DNA from 3 places in the Streptomyces sp. NPDC001604 genome. Region 1 is predicted to be linked to each of the others. Evidence: riboswitches for the same ligand, from Rfam matches in the RefSeq annotation. Region 1 holds a riboswitch; each other region holds the start of a gene.
What was found. Region 1 has a riboswitch for cyclic di-AMP ahead of ACFY1E_RS21650 (peptidoglycan DD-metalloendopeptidase family protein). Riboswitches for the same ligand answer to the same signal wherever they lie in the genome.
Positions count from the first base shown of each region.

Region 2: it holds a riboswitch for cyclic di-AMP, as region 1 does, so the genes downstream of both, ACFY1E_RS09495 (M23 family metallopeptidase) here and ACFY1E_RS21650 (peptidoglycan DD-metalloendopeptidase family protein) in region 1, are expected to answer to the same signal.
Region 3: it holds a riboswitch for cyclic di-AMP, as region 1 does, so the genes downstream of both, ACFY1E_RS18020 (NlpC/P60 family protein) here and ACFY1E_RS21650 (peptidoglycan DD-metalloendopeptidase family protein) in region 1, are expected to answer to the same signal.

Region 1 is NZ_JBIAUY010000007.1:212,735-217,741, reverse strand. Features, by position in the region: gene ACFY1E_RS21665 (DUF6126 family protein) at 1-125, shown strand, start outside; gene ACFY1E_RS21670 (helix-turn-helix domain-containing protein) at 1-3, shown strand, start outside; gene ACFY1E_RS21660 (tyrosine-protein phosphatase) at 143-940, opposite strand; gene ACFY1E_RS21655 (alpha-galactosidase) at 1,111-3,180, shown strand; cyclic di-AMP (ydaO/yuaA leader) riboswitch at 3,496-3,654, shown strand; gene ACFY1E_RS21650 (peptidoglycan DD-metalloendopeptidase family protein) at 3,659-4,558, shown strand; gene ACFY1E_RS21645 (SGNH/GDSL hydrolase family protein) at 4,873-5,007, shown strand, end outside.
Region 2 is NZ_JBIAUY010000002.1:893,552-898,558, forward strand. Features, by position in the region: gene ACFY1E_RS09480 (alginate lyase family protein) at 1-104, shown strand, start outside; tRNA gene ACFY1E_RS09485 (tRNA-Met) at 311-384, shown strand; gene ACFY1E_RS09490 (PP2C family protein-serine/threonine phosphatase) at 492-1,574, shown strand; cyclic di-AMP (ydaO/yuaA leader) riboswitch at 1,739-1,896, shown strand; gene ACFY1E_RS09495 (M23 family metallopeptidase) at 1,908-2,933, shown strand; gene ACFY1E_RS09500 (aldo/keto reductase) at 3,042-3,992, shown strand; gene ACFY1E_RS09505 (PrsW family intramembrane metalloprotease) at 4,005-5,007, opposite strand, start outside.
Region 3 is NZ_JBIAUY010000005.1:449,850-454,856, forward strand. Features, by position in the region: gene pcrA (DNA helicase PcrA) at 1-1,423, opposite strand, end outside; cyclic di-AMP (ydaO/yuaA leader) riboswitch at 1,747-1,917, shown strand; gene ACFY1E_RS18020 (NlpC/P60 family protein) at 1,926-3,080, shown strand; gene ACFY1E_RS18025 (tellurite resistance/C4-dicarboxylate transporter family protein) at 3,180-4,154, shown strand; gene ACFY1E_RS18030 (hypothetical protein) at 4,132-4,485, opposite strand; gene ACFY1E_RS18035 (NlpC/P60 family protein) at 4,900-5,007, shown strand, end outside.

The DNA of each region.
Region 1 (5,007 bases):
TGAGCAACAGCAACATGGAGGAGAAGTTCCCCCGCGCCCTGTGGGTGCGCCTGATCATCTACATCGCGGTGGGGCACCTCTTCGCGGCCTTCGTCTACCTGCTGTTCGCGGTGGGGGCGAAATAGCGGAATGTCAGGTGCGATCAGTCGAGCAGCCGCTCGCGCAGCAGCCCGCGGAGTTCCGGGGTGAGCCCCAGGCCCTGCTCCAGATAGGTGTCGACGTCGCCCCACGTCCCCTCGATCGTCTCGAAGGCCGCCGTCAGATACTCGGCGCGCGCCTCGAACAGGGGACTGAGCAGCTCCATCACCTCGGGGGAGTAGGCCGCGGCGGAGCGGCTGCTGCGGTGCACCTTGTAGCGGCGGTGCTTGGCGTTCGACTCCAGGTAGTCCGCGACGATCGCCTCGCGCTCGACGCCCAGCGCGAGCAGGGTCACCGCTATGGACAGGCCCGCACGGTCCTTGCCCGCCGCGCAGTGCATCAGGGCGGGCACACTGTCCTCGGCGAGCGAGCGCAGCACGCGCGCGTGCTCGGTGGTGCGCTCCTTGATGATCCTGCGGTAGGAGACGATCATGCGGTTCGACGCCTTGCCGTCGCCGAGGAGCTCGCGCAGCTGCTCGATCTCGCCCTCCCTGACCATCTTCCAGAACCCGGCGCCGTCCGCCGGGTCCGTCAGGGGGAGGTTCACATTGCGCACGCCCGACAGCTCGACGTCCGGGCCCTCCAGCTTCTGGTCCGCGGCGTTGCGGAAGTCGAAGATGGTGTGCAGCCCCAGGGAGGACAGGAACTCGGCGTCCTCCTCGGTCGCGTGCGCGAGGTGGCCGCTGCGGTACAGCACCCCGTAGCGCACCCGCCGTCCGTCCACCGTCGGAAGTCCTCCCACATCACGGAAGTTGCGGACTCCGGAGAGCTCGGGTTCGGTCGACGGCACCTGCTGCGTCACGGGGGCTCCTCCCAGTCCGCCCGATCGGCGCGGCTCGTCGTCGGGCGCTCTCCCGACGATACGACATGGATTCCTGAGGCAATGAGTTGTCCACAGGCGTTGCGACCAGGCCCCACGTGCCTTGATGATGTTGCGGATTGGTCGCACCTGTTCGGACGTGTGAGGGCTTGATGCTGGAGATCGCAGACAACGGCCGTACGTGGCTCCTCTCGGGGCCGGCCAGCAGTTACGCCGTCCACCTCACCGAGGACGACGAGCTGCTGCACCTGCACTGGGGCCCCCGGATCGCGCTCGCCGACGCCGAGGCACTCGCCGTCCGCCCGCTGCCCGACTACCGGCCCTTCGAGTCCCCGCTCGACGGGCGCGAGGAGTACCCCGTGGAGGGCGGCCCCCGCTTCGTGCGGCCCGCCCTGTCCGTGCGCAGCGACGAGCGGCGCGGCACCGAGTGGCGCTTCGAGCAGTACGAGGCGGAGGGGGACCACCTCCGGCTGGTCTTCCGGGACGGCGGGCTCGCGATCACACTGCACTACCGGATGCGGCACGACGTCGTGGAACGCTGGGTGACCCTCGACAACGAGGGGCCCGCCCTGGAGCTCCTGCGCGCCGACTCCGCGACCTGGACACTGCCCGATCGCGAGGACTGGCGGCTGTCCCAGCTGCACGGCCGCTGGGCCGCCGAGTCCCGGCTGACCGCCTCGCCTCTCACCTACGGCGAGAAGATCATCGGCAGCCGCCGCGGCCACACCGGCCACCAGTACCTGCCCTGGGTCGCCCTCGACACCGATGCCACCGAGGAACGCGGCGAGGTCTACGGCTGCGCTCTGGGCTGGTCGGGTTCCTGGCGGATCGCGGTGGCGCAACTCCCGGACGCCCGCGTGCAGATCACCGGCGGCGCCGGTTACGACGACTCCGGGCTGCTGCGGCTGGAGCCGGGGGAGTCGTACCCCACCCCCGTCTTCGCCGGTCTGTGGAGCGACGGCGGCTTCGGCGGCGCGAGCCGCGCCTGGCACGCCTACCAGCGCGCATACGTCATCCCCGACGCCGACCAGGACCGGCCGGTGCTGTTCAACTCCTGGGAGGCCACGGAGTTCGACATCTCCGAGGAGCAGCAGGGCACCCTGGCGCGGCGGGCCGCGGCGATCGGCGTCGAGCTGTTCGTGGTCGACGACGGCTGGTTCGGCAAGCGCACCAGCGACCGCGCCGGACTCGGCGACTGGACGGTCAACCGGGACCGCTTCCCGAACGGCCTCAAGCCCCTCGCGGACTATGTGCACGCCCTCGGGATGCAGTTCGGCATCTGGGTCGAGCCCGAGATGGTCAACCCGGACAGCGAGCTCTACCGCGCCCACCCCGACTGGGTGCAGTTCCAACCGGGACGAAAGCGGACGGAATTCCGCAACCAGCTCGTTCTGAACCTGGCCCGGGAAGACGTCCAGGAATACCTCTGGGAACAGCTCGACGCGCTTCTCTCCAGCGCCCCGATCGACTATGTGAAGTGGGACTTCAACCGCTGCTTCACCGACGCGGGCTGGCCCGGGGAACCCTACCCGCAGCGCCTCTGGGTCGATCATGTCCGCGCCCTGTACGCCCTGTTGGACCGACTGCGGGCTGCCCACCCCGATGTCGCCTTCGAGTCCTGCTCGGGCGGCGGCGGACGGATCGACCTCGGGATCATGAGCCGTACGGACCAGGTGTGGACCTCCGACAACACCGACCCGCTCGACCGGCTCGCCATCCAGCACGGCTTCAGCCAGATCCACCCCGCGCGGGTGATGGCCGCCTGGGTCACAGACAGCCCGAACACCCAGCTCAACGGCCGGGTCAGCTCGCTGCGCTTCCGGTTCGTGAGCTCCATGGCCGGCGTGCTCGGGGTCGGCGGGGACCTCACCCGGTGGACCGAGGAGGAGCTGGCCGAGGCCGGCGAGTGGGTGGCGCTCTACAAGGAGATCCGGCCACTGGTGCAGCACGGCGACCTCTACCGGCTGCGGCCGCCGCGGGGCGGGCTGAGTGCGGTGCAGTACGTGCGAGGGGACGAGGCGGTCGTCCTCGCCTGGCTCCAGGCACAGAGCCACGGCGAGCCCGTACCGGCGCTGCGACTTCGGGGCCTCGAACCGACAGCGTCGTATGAATGCCCTGAAACGGGCGAAATCCACAGCGGTGCCGTATTGCTGCACCACGGACTGCGTACCGGATTGCGCGGTGACTTCGACGCGGCAGTTTTCCGTCTGCGGCGCATCTGAGCCTTCTGTCCGGATTGGCGCTCCTTCCACCCCTTCATTCCAACTCGCTCATGAATAGGGGACCCTGGGGCAGGGGCACGTGAGGAGCGTCATATCCGTGACGGTGCGTGGCGCGTCATGTCCACGTAATTCCAGGGCTTTACAAGGCGTTTGACGGAGACGATCACCCGGGAATTCACGCAGGGTCACCCGCTTTTCCCTCAAGGGATCAATAGAAACGCTTTCACGGGGAACCGGCACTTGTTCCTTTGCGTCCCAGTCGCTTACGTTCGCCACCAATCCGGACGGACGCCCAATCCTGCCGCCGCCCGGTGCCCGCAGAACTCACCCGTGAACGGCAGGAGCGGGGGACCCACAGGTACAACAGCCTGTTCCGGTCTCCGGAACGGCTAGGGGTAAAGCCGCGTCGCATGCGCGGCCGGGCATCTCCAGTCCGAACCCGACAGCTCACCTCGCAGGCGCCGGAGAGGAATTCGTCATGCCCGCGAAGGGTAAGCACCGTCGTCCGAAGCCCCAGCGCTTCACCCGCTCCATCGCCGTCGCCGGAACCGGTGGCGCCGCACTCGCTCTCCCGCTCATGGGGGCCACCGGCGCCCATGCCGCCACCACCCAGTCCGTTTCCCAGACGGTTTCGAAAAAGGCCGTCCAGTCCCTTCCGGTCGCCGAGAAGAAGGCGGACCGGAAGAGCGCCGCAGGGAATGCGGGCGTGCGGACCTATTCGGTGCGGACCGGCGACTACCTCTCGAAGATCGCCGAAGAGCAGCATGTCGCCGGCGGCTGGCACAGGCTCTACTCGGACAACCGCCGGGCCGTCGGTGACGACCCGTCGCTGATCCACCCGGGCCTCAAGCTGACGATCGGCCGGAAGGCCGCGACGCACACCACCCAGTCGTCGCCCTCGTCCGCCTCGAAGACGTCCTCGTCGGCGGCCAAGGCGACCGCCACCAAGGCCTCCGAGTCCGCCCCCACCGGCTTCACCCTCCCGGTGATCGGCGGCACCATCGGCACCGGCTACCACGTGGCCGGCAGCATGTGGTCCAGCGGCTACCACACCGGCGTCGACTTCGTCGTCCCGACCGGCACCTCCATCAAGTCCGTGGGCGCGGGAACCGTCGTCTCCGCGGGCTGGGGCGGCGCCTACGGCAACCAGGTCGTCGTCAGGCTCGCCGACGGCTACTACGCCCAGTACGGCCACATGTCCCAGATCTCCGTCTCGGCCGGCCAGACCGTGGCCGCGGGCCAGCAGCTCGGCCTCTCCGGCGCGACCGGCAACGTGACCGGCCCGCACCTGCACTTCGAGATCCGCACCACGCCCGACTACGGCTCCGACGTCGACCCGGTCGCCTACCTCCGCTCGAAGGGCGTCGGCGTCGGCTGACCTCTCCTCACAACCACCTGCCTGACAGCCGCCGAAGGCCGGACCCCGATCCCCGGGTCCGGCCTTCGGTGTGTCCGGCTGCGCCATGTCTGCCGAACACCATTCGCGTACCGCCGACTTGAGGGTCGAAGGCTCGCCCCGCAACATCGCTGACGCCTCAACGTCCCTGGTAGGAGGGTTATTCCGGGCTTGGCGAACACTTTAGAAGTGGCTTATCTCACCGCGCGTCAACCCTTTCCTACGGTCGCGTAGGTCACATTCAAAGGTGAATCATGGTCGATGTGGCAGACGATTCGAAGAGTGACAGCAGATCAGTGATCGGGTCGTACGTTGCGGTGGGGGACAGCTTCACCGAGGGCGTCGGCGACCCCGGCCCCGACGGAGCGTTCGTCGGCTGGGCCGACCGGTTCGCGGTGCTCCTCGCCGACCGGCGACCCGAGGGCGACTTC
Region 2 (5,007 bases), on a different contig from region 1:
TCCCGGCCGCCCACAAGCTGGCCGAGCAGACCCGCCCGGCCGGCACCGACGACCTCTTCGTCTCCTGGGAGACCCTCACCCACGCGGACAACCCGGCCGCCTGACCGAGGCCGCGCGGGCCCCGGGCTGCGTTTTTCCGGGGGACGGCCCCCGGACCCCCGGCAGAAAAGCGGGTCGGTCGGGACCATCCAGGCGGACAGTCCGGCCGCCTGACCGAGGCCGCGCGGACCGGAAAACGCAGGTGAACGAGGGTGGACGTTAACCCTGGCGCAGACAGCCCCGCGGATGGCGTATGCTGGTGACACACCGACGCGGGGTGGAGCAGCTCGGTAGCTCGCTGGGCTCATAACCCAGAGGTCGCAGGTTCAAATCCTGTCCCCGCTACTCAAGGCTCAGGGCCGGAGTCCAGTCACTGGACTCCGGCCCTGAGTGTTTCCCCCGTTCGGGTCATCCGGCTCGCCCCGCGCCGCCGCACCGGGAAACCTGGAGGGGTGGAGCAGGAGGGGCCGATCTCATACGCACGCACCTTCGTGCGGCTGCTCCCGGCGCTGCTGATCGTCGGCGGGACCTTCTACGACTACCTCACCCCGTCGCGGTTCACGGCGGGCCCCCTCTTCACGGCCGCACCCCTGGTCGCCGCCCCGCTCTACTCGCGCCGCGGCACGGTCCTCACCGGCCTCGCGACCGTCCTCGTCGTCACCGCGATCCACGCCCAGGTGGGCATCCTCCTCCAGGTGGAGGCGATCACCGAGCTGGCCACCGTCGCGACGGTCTCCGTCCTGGCCGTCCTCATCAACCTCCTCGTCCGCCGCGGACGCGAGGAACTCGCCTCGCAGCGCGAGATCGCCGAGGCCGCCCAGCGCGCCGTGCTGCCCGAACCCGCCGAGCGGATCGGAGGGTTCACGATCGCGGCACGGTACGAGGCCGCGCAGGCGGACGCATCCATCGGCGGCGACCTGTACGCCGTGCAGGACAGCCCGCACGGCGTACGGCTGGTCGTGGGCGACGTGCGAGGAAAGGGGATGGGGGCGGTGGCCGCCGTGGCGGTCGCCATCGGGGCGTTCCGGGAGGCCGCCGAGCAGGAGGCCACGCTGGAGGCGGTCGCGCAGCGGCTGGACCGGGCGCTGGCGCGCGAGGCGGCGCGGCGCGAGGGCATCGAGTTGTTCGAGGGGTTCACCACCGCCGTGCTCGCCGAACTCCCGCACGGCGAGGGCGTCGTCCGCATCGTCACGCGCGGCCACCCGCCCCCGCTGCTGCTGTGTCCCGACGGCGCCGTGCACACCCTGCACGCCTGCGAGCCCGCGCTGCCGCTCGGCATGGGTGACTTCGGGAGCCGGCCCGACCGCGCGGAGGAGACCGCGTTCCGCAGCGGGGCCACACTGCTGCTGTACACCGACGGGCTGTCCGAGGCGCGGGACGAGCACGGGCGGTTCTTCGAACCCGCGGACCGGCTCGTAGGCCGGGTCTTCCACGATCCCGCCGCGCTGCTCGCCACGCTCGCGCGGGAGGTGCGCAGATATGCCGGTGAGGCCATGGCGGACGACATGGCGCTGCTCGCCGTACGACGGCCCTGAGGGTCCTGAGGCGCGGTCAACTCGCCCGTTTTTTGCCGTTCATGCGCCGTCTGTCCAGGTCGGAAAGGTTAATGATCAAGCGGAACACCTTGGAAACGACGCCCCGGGTCTATTAACGTTCGATAACGCAGCGCGGTCGTCCCAGCCGTCACAAGAGGCGGCTCCGTGCGCACGCGCCGAATCCCGCAAGGGAACCGGGGAACCACCACCCTGGGGTGAATCGCGCCGACACCGCCGTGGCAACACGGCAGGTATACGCGCGTAGGAGACCTTCCTGCTCCGAACCCGTCAGCTAACCCGGTAGGCGAGAAGGAAGGAAAGGAGCACGCCCACGTGGCGTCCAACCCGCCTGCCCCGGCAGCCCCGTTCGTGCCGAGCACCGAACCCTTCGGCTTCGCCGGCCGACGCACCGACGAGGGCCCCTGGGAGGAGTGGAATCCCACCGAGGACTCCATCGCCCCGGTCCGCGGCCGGCACCGTGTCGCCAAGCAGCGCGGCGGGGGACTCGCCCGCAGCTCCACGGTCCTGGGCGTCGGCGTCATAGCCGCCGTCGGCGCGGGCGGCATGGCCAGCGCCAACACCGGCAAGCCGCCGGTGTCGATCTCCATGCCCGATCTCGCCTCCGTGAGCCATGTCTTCGGCGGCGGCTCCGACGCCCCCAAGGGCTCCGCGACCGCGCTCAGCGATGTCGCCACCACCTCCGCGGGCACCGCGCAGGGCGCCAAGGGCGCCGGTGAGGCGCTGCGCGACCGGATCATGGCGCAGGCCGAGTCGCAGCAGGTCCAGATCGACAGCAAGAGCCAGGCAGCCGTCGAGGCCGCCCTCGCGAAGCAGATCGACGACGCGGCCGCACAGGCCGAGAAGGACGCGGCCGCCAAGGCCCAGGCCGCCAAGGAGAAGGCGGAGGCGGCGGCCAAGAAGGCCGCCGAGGCCGCAAAGCTCGCCGAGCTGGCCAAGCAGTACACGCTTCCGGTCGTCTCCTACACGATCACCGGTACCTTCGGTCAGGCCGGCTCCATGTGGTCCTCCGGCTACCACACGGGCCTCGACTTCGCCGCCCCCACGGGCACGCTCATCAAGGCCATCCACTCCGGCACCATCACGCAGGCCGGCTGGGCTGGGGCGTACGGCTACCGCACGATCCTCACCCTCGACGACGGTACGGAGCTCTGGTTCTGCCACCAGTCGTCGATCAGCGTCAGCGTCGGCCAGAAGGTCAGCACGGGCGATGTCATCGGCCGCGTCGGCGCCACCGGCAACGTGACCGGCCCGCACTGCCACCTCGAGGTCCACCCCGGCGGCCAGGCCACGGGCATCGACCCGATGCCGTGGCTGCGCAGCAAGGGCCTCAACCCCTGACACCCGTACGTTCTCCGTCCGTACCCGGAGTGCCGTAGTCCCCTTGTTTACGGGATCTTTGCGCCCGCCGCGGAAGACCGGCCTCCGGGGCGGGCGTTGACGTAGGGCATGACTTCTCCTTCTCTGCGCAAGCTCGGTTCCTCCGGCCTCGAGGTCTTCCCGCTCTCCCTGGGCGGCAACGTCTTCGGCTGGACCGCCGACGAGGCCACCTCCTTCGCCGTGCTCGACGCCTATGCGGCCGCCGGCGGCAACTTCGTCGACACCGCCGACTCCTACTCGGCGTGGGTCGACGGCAACCAGGGCGGCGAGTCCGAGGCGATCATCGGAAAGTGGGTCAGGTCGCGCGGCAACCGCGACGACGTGGTCATCGCGACCAAGGTCAGCCAGCACCCCGACTTCCAGGGCCTGTCCGCGGCCAACATCAAGGCCGCCGCCGAGGCCTCCCTGCGCCGCCTCGACACCGACCACATCGACCTCTACTACACCCACTTCGACAAGCCCGAGGTGCCGGTCGAGGAGATCATCGGGGCGCTCGACGAGCTGGTGAAGGCGGGCAAGGTCCGGCACATCGCCGCGTCCAACATCTCGCCCGACCGGCTGCGGGCCTCCCTGGAGTTCTCCGACCGCGAGGGCCTGGCCAAGTACGTGGCCCTGCAGCCGCACTACAACCTGGTCTCGCGCGACACGTACGAGGGCGAGCTGCAGGACCTGGCAGGGCGCTACGGCCTCGCGGCCGTCCCCTACTTCTCCCTGGCCTCCGGCTTCCTCACCGGCAAGTACCGGCCCGGCACGACGGTCGACAGCCCGCGGGCGGGCGGCGCGGCCAAGCACCTGGAGTCCGAGCGGGGGCAGCGGGTCCTGACCGCCCTCGACGCGATCGCCCAGGCCCATGACGCCCAGGTCGCCACGGTCGCCCTGGCCTGGCTCGCCGCCCAGCCGACGGTCGCCGCCCCGATCGCCTCCGCGCGGACAGTGGAGCAGCTCCCGGCGCTGCTGGCGGTGGGCGAACTGACGCTCACCGAGGCCGAGGTCGCCCGCCTGACGGAAGCGTCGGCCTGACCCCCTCGGGCTCTACGACCGGTACGGGTTGTACGCGGGATTCGGCACCGCCGGGTACCCGTACGCCCCGTACACCGGCCAGGGCGGCGCCGCCACCGGCACCGGGGGCGCCGTCATCCGCGCAGCGTGGTCCAGCGCCGGGCGGGCCACCTCGCGGCGGCGCCACAGCTCGTGCAGCAACTCCCGTTCCCTGGCGACGAAGTCGGCGCCGGCGCGGCCACGGCGGCCCCGGTGCCGCAGGAAGGCCAGGGAGGTCGCGTACGCCTCGTACTGGGCGACCTCGCGTGCGGCGGGCTTGCCGAGGTGCTGGGCGGCGTGTTCGCGGGCCAGTCGGCGCGCCCGCATCGAACCGAGGGCGTAGGGCTCGGCGGGGGTGAGCCAGCCCGCGACGGCGTAGGCGGGCAGTTCCTCGCGCACGGTGCGCAGTTCGCGCTGGCGGGTCCAGATGACCAGCCAGGTCAGCAGTCCGAACGCGGGGACCATGAAGGCCGCGTACACCGCGAAGAAGCCGTAGTCGCCGAAGTTCGAGGAGCCGTTCCAGATCGCGTGCATGCCCATCGCGAGCAGCAGGCCGCAGAGCGGGACGAGGACCCGCCGCAGGTGCTGGCGTTCCGCGGAGAGCGCGGCGATGCCGAAGCCGATGCCGCTGAGGACGGTGAAGAGCGGGTGCGCGAACGGGGACATGATGATGCGGACGAAGAACGTCGCCGCGGTGACGGAGGCGATACCGCGGTCGCCGTTGAGCTGGTCGGTGCCGAAGGCGGTGCCGAGGTAGAGGATGTTCTCGGTGAACGCGAAGCCGGTGGCGGTGACCCCGGCTATCACCACCCCGTCGACGATCCCGGTGAAGTCCCGTCTGCGGAACAGGAACACGAGCAACACGGCCGCCGCCTTCGAGGACTCCTCGACTATGGGCGCTATGACGGTCGCGCCGAGGGTGTCCGCGCTGGACGGGTCGGCGGTCGCCGTCGCTATCCACTTCGTGGCGAAGCTGTTGGCGACGATCGCTATCAGC
Region 3 (5,007 bases), on a different contig from region 1:
GGTAGGCCAGGACGTCCCGGACCTCCTTGCGCTCGTAGAAGCGGACACCGCCGACGACCTTGTAGGGCAGGCCGACGCGGATGAAGACCTCTTCGAAGACACGGGACTGGGCGTTGGTGCGGTAGAAGACGGCGACGTCCGAGGCCTTCGCCTCGCCGGCGTCCGTGAGACGGTCTATCTCGTCGGCGACGAACTGGGCCTCGTCGTGCTCGGTGTCGGCGACGTAGCCGGTGATGCGGGCGCCCGCGCCGGCGTTCGTCCACAGGTTCTTGGGGCGGCGGGACTCGTTGCGCTCGATGACCGCGTTCGCGGCGGAGAGGATCGTCTGGGTGGAGCGGTAGTTCTGCTCCAGCAGGATCGTCGTCGCGTCCGGGTAGTCCTCCTCGAACTGGAGGATGTTGCGGATCGTCGCACCGCGGAAGGCGTAGATCGACTGGTCGGCGTCGCCCACGACGCACAGTTCGGCGGGCTGCAGGTCGTACTCGTTCGGCGGTACGTCCTCGTCGTGCGCCCCGGTGCCGACGAGTTCCCGTACGAGCGCGTACTGGGCGTGGTTGGTGTCCTGGTACTCGTCGACCAGGACGTGCCGGAAGCGGCGGCGGTAGTGCTCGGCGACGTCCGGGAAGGCGCGCAGCAGGTTGACCGTCGTCATGATCAGGTCGTCGAAGTCGAGGGCGTTCGCCTCGCGCAGCCGCGACTGGTACATGGCGTAGGCCTGGGCGAGGGTCTTCTCGAAGCCGTCGGCGGCCTGGGCGGCGAAGTCCTCCTCGTCGATCAGCTCGTTCTTCAGGTTCGAGATCTTGGCGCTGAAGGACTTAGGCGGGTAGCGCTTGGGGTCGAGATCCAGGTCGCGGCAGACCAGGGCCATCAGGCGCTTGCTGTCGGCGGCGTCGTAGATCGAGAAGGAGGAGGTGAAGCCGAGCTTCTTCGACTCCCTCCGCAGGATGCGCACACACGCGCTGTGGAAGGTCATCACCCACATCGCGTTCGCGCGCGGGCCGACGAGCTGCTCGACGCGCTCCTTCATCTCGCCCGCGGCCTTGTTGGTGAAGGTGATCGCGAGGACCTGGCCCGGATGCACGTTCCGTTCGCCCAGGAGGTAGGCGATGCGGTGGGTGAGCACGCGGGTCTTGCCGGATCCGGCGCCGGCCACGATGAGCAGGGGGCTGCCGGAGTGGACGACGGCCGCGCGCTGGTTCTCGTTCAGCCCGTCCAGGAGCGCGGCCGGGTCGATCGCCGGGCGGGGGGCACCGTTGCGGTAGTAGGCCTCCCGGTCCGGTGGCACGTCGAACTTCCCGCCGAACAGATCGTCCGGAACCGGCTCCGGTCCGTGATCGCCCTCGGGCGGCGGCGGAGGTTCCTCCTCGTGCCCCCGGGGGGCCTGGAGGTTCGCCAGGAAGCTGTCGTCAAAGAGGCTGCTCATCGCTCTCCGAGTCTAGGGTGCCCCACTGACAGCCCGCCGCCGCCCTGAGCACATCGCCGGAATCCTCGGGCTCCCCTGGGCCTCCACGGCCGCAGAATCCCCGATTCTTCCAGACCTGGCCGCCAGGCGTCCTCTCGCTCTCCAGAACCGTGCCGTCACGGACCGTGATCGAATCCTCCCGGATTGCCGACCACGTGCGACCCGCTGACCGAAGGTCACGAAAATGTATCGGGCATATCGAACATCAACCTTCACAGGGGCCACACGAGTTGGCTACCGTTCCGGCAGGCCGCACGACCCCCACCGGCGAACGTCGCCGGGCCGCGCGGCCTCCGCCGAGTCCGGGGCGCCGCCGCGCATCCGGAGCCGGGGACCCACACCGACCTTGGGGTGAATCGGTCTCCTCCCTTTCGGGGCACGGACCGTAGGGCAACCCTTCCGAACCACCCGCCCGAACCCGACAGCTAACTCGGTAGGCGGAGCATGGAAGGAGTCGCCTCCCTTGGCGTCGCACCGCAAGTCGCGCCCCGCGGGTACGCGCGTAGCAGGCATACGCACCCCCGCCCTCGCCACGGCCGCCCTCACCTCGGTGGCCCTGCTGTCCCAGTCGGCGAACGCCGCCCCCGCCGCCGACGGCAAGCCCAGCCTCGAAGAGGTCGAGAAGAAGGTCGACGACCTCTACCGCCAGGCGGAGTCGGCCACCGAGAAGTACAACGCGGCCAAAGAGAAGACCACCAAGCAGCGCAAGAACGTCGACACCCTCCTCGACGACGTCGCCAAGCGCATGCAGAAGCTCAACGAGGAGCGGGACCGGCTCGGCTCCTTCGCCGCGGCCCAGTACCGGACCGGAGCCGCCGCACCCGACACGGCGACCTTCCTGCTCGCGGACTCTCCGCAGGACTACTTCGACCAGACGCAGCTGATGGGGCGGCTGACCTCCCGTCAGAAGAGCGCGGTCGACGAGTACTTCACCGAGCAGTCCGCGACGATGAAGAAGCGCCAGGAGGCCTCCAGGAGCCTCGAGACGCTGACCGCGACACAGAGCGACCTGCAGACCGCCAAGTCCGCGGTGCAGAAGAAGCTCTCCGACGCGCGCGAGTTGCTGTCGAAGCTGACCGCCGAGGAGAAGGCGCGGCTCGCGGCGATCCAGAAGCAGCAGCAGGAGGCGGCGGCCCGTAAGGCTGCTGAGCTGGCGAAGCAGCAGGCGGCGGCGGAGAAGGCCAAGGAAGAGGCCGCGGCCCAGGACGGCGGCTCCACCTCGGGCGCGGGATCCACCTCCGCCGGCGACTCCTCGTACGCCACCAAGGCCGAGAAGGCGCTCGCCTTCGCCCGCGCGCAGATCGGCAAACCGTACGTCTGGGGCGCCACCGGCCCCGAGTCCTACGACTGCTCCGGCCTCACCCAGGCCGCATGGAAGGCCGCCGGCGTCGACCTCCCCCGTACCACCTACGACCAGGTCAACGCCGGCACCACGGTCTCGCTGGCCGACGCCCGGCCCGGCGACCTGATCTTCTTCTACGACGACATCAGCCACGTCGGCATCTACATCGGCAACGGCATGATGATCCACGCCCCGAAGCCCGGCGCGTACGTCCGCGAGGAGTCGATCTACTACGGCGGCGAATCGATCATCCACAGCGTGGTACGGCCTGCCTGAGGCACCAGAGGGCAGGGCACGCGCGCGTGCGGGGCAGTTTGTGATGCACGCGCGCGTGGCCCGCCCTCAACCCGAGCCGCACTCCTTAGCATCGGCCCCATGTCCGGCCCGACCTTCCTCCGCGCCCGGTGGGCGCAGCGTTCGCCGGCGGCCGGGGCCGCCGTGATGGCGACCGGCAGTGTCACGCTCGGACTGCATCTGACGGGGCACGAGGTGCTGTCGCGGATCGCCCTGGGGCTGGCCTGTGTCTCCTGGGCGGTGCTTGCGGCGGGCTTCGGCGTCCGGCTGGTGCGGGAACCGGAGAGGTGGCGGGCGGAGGCGGGGACGCCGGGGGCGCTGAACGCCGTCGCGGCGACCGCAGTCCTCGGCACCCGGTTCTCCGCCCTCGGACGGCAGACCCTCGCCGAGGCCCTGCTCGCGCTGGCGGCCGTGCTGTGGCCGCTGCTGCTGGTGCAGGTCGCACGGCACTGGCGGCGTCACATGCCCGGCGCGGTGTTCCTGTGCTGCGTGGCCACGCAGGGGCTCGCGGTGCTCGGCGCCACGCTCGCCGAGGTCGAGGCGACGGCATGGCTCGCGCACGCGGCGCTCGCGCTGTTCTGGCTCGGCCTCGTCCTCTACGGCTGCGTGCTGGCCCTGTTCGATCTGCGACAGGTGACGGAAGGGCTGGGCGACCAGTGGGTGGCGGGCGGCGCGCTCGCCATCTCGGCACTCGCCGGATCGAAGCTCGTCGCGGCGGACAGCGCGCGCCTGTACCTGTGGGACGACGACGACCGCGGTGTCCTGCGCGCCGTCACCGTGGCGCTGCTCGTGCTCGACCTGGCCTGGTACGCCGTACTGCTCGTCGCCGAGGCGGTCCGGCCGCGGCGCGGCTACGACGTGCGGCGCTGGGCGACCGTTTTCCCGATGGGGATGACGGCGACGGCCGTACTGTCCGTCGCCGCCGCCCTCGACGCCCCGTGGCTGAGGCGGCCCGGGGAGGTGCTGCTGTGGATCGCGGTGGCGGCGTGGCTGGCCGTTGCCGCGGGGGCCGTCGCCGCGGCCCGCGCCGGCATCAGGTCCACAGCACCGCGATGAAGATGTTCGCCGTGGTGAGCAGGCCCACCAGCCCGAACAGGCTCTTGTCGATCTTCTCCTCGTCCCGCTTCACATAGACCAGGCCGAGGATCACGATCAGCAGGGCCAGCTTGATCCCGATCTTGATGTTGTTGACGTGATGGTCGTCGGCCTGGTTGAGGCCGACCAGGATCGCGCCCGTGACCAGCATCGTCAGCGCACCGTGCAGCATCCCCGGGACGAAACGGGCCTCGCCGCGGCCCATCGCCTTCATCTGGGTGAGGAAGCCGCCGAGGAGCGCGGCGATGCCGACGATGTGCAGGCCGACGAAGAGATGGATGAGTACGTCCATGAGGCCGGAGCTTAAACAGGGGCGCACGGGGCGCCGGACACCGCCCCCGGCCTTCATCGGTGGATCCTGCATATATGCGGCCCATAGCACCCCGTCATCCGTACGGGTCCCGGAACCGTCACATCGGTCAGCGCACTGCGTGAAGTCGACGGTGCGAGTCCTGGATCACGGCCGCATACGGTCACCCGGCGATCCGTCCGGGGCACTTCCGCACATCCCGTTACCGGGCCGACACAGACAGGTTTAGCGTCCTCCACCAGGTGACCGGCTCCCCACCGCCGCCCGGGCCAGGGGCGGCAGTCGGCCACCACCGCCGAGAAGGTCCGGCGGCGGCCCGCTCCCCCTGTGCGGGCCGCCGCCGGACGCGTAAGCCGCCCCGGAACGGGGGGTCCTACGAAAGGACGGGCAGTCCACGTGGCAGCGCACCGAAAGCCCAGTCGGCGCTCGCTCAGCGGCAGTCCGGCCCGGACGGCGTTCACGATCGCCGTGGCGGGCGCGGCGACCGCGACGGGCTTCGACGGG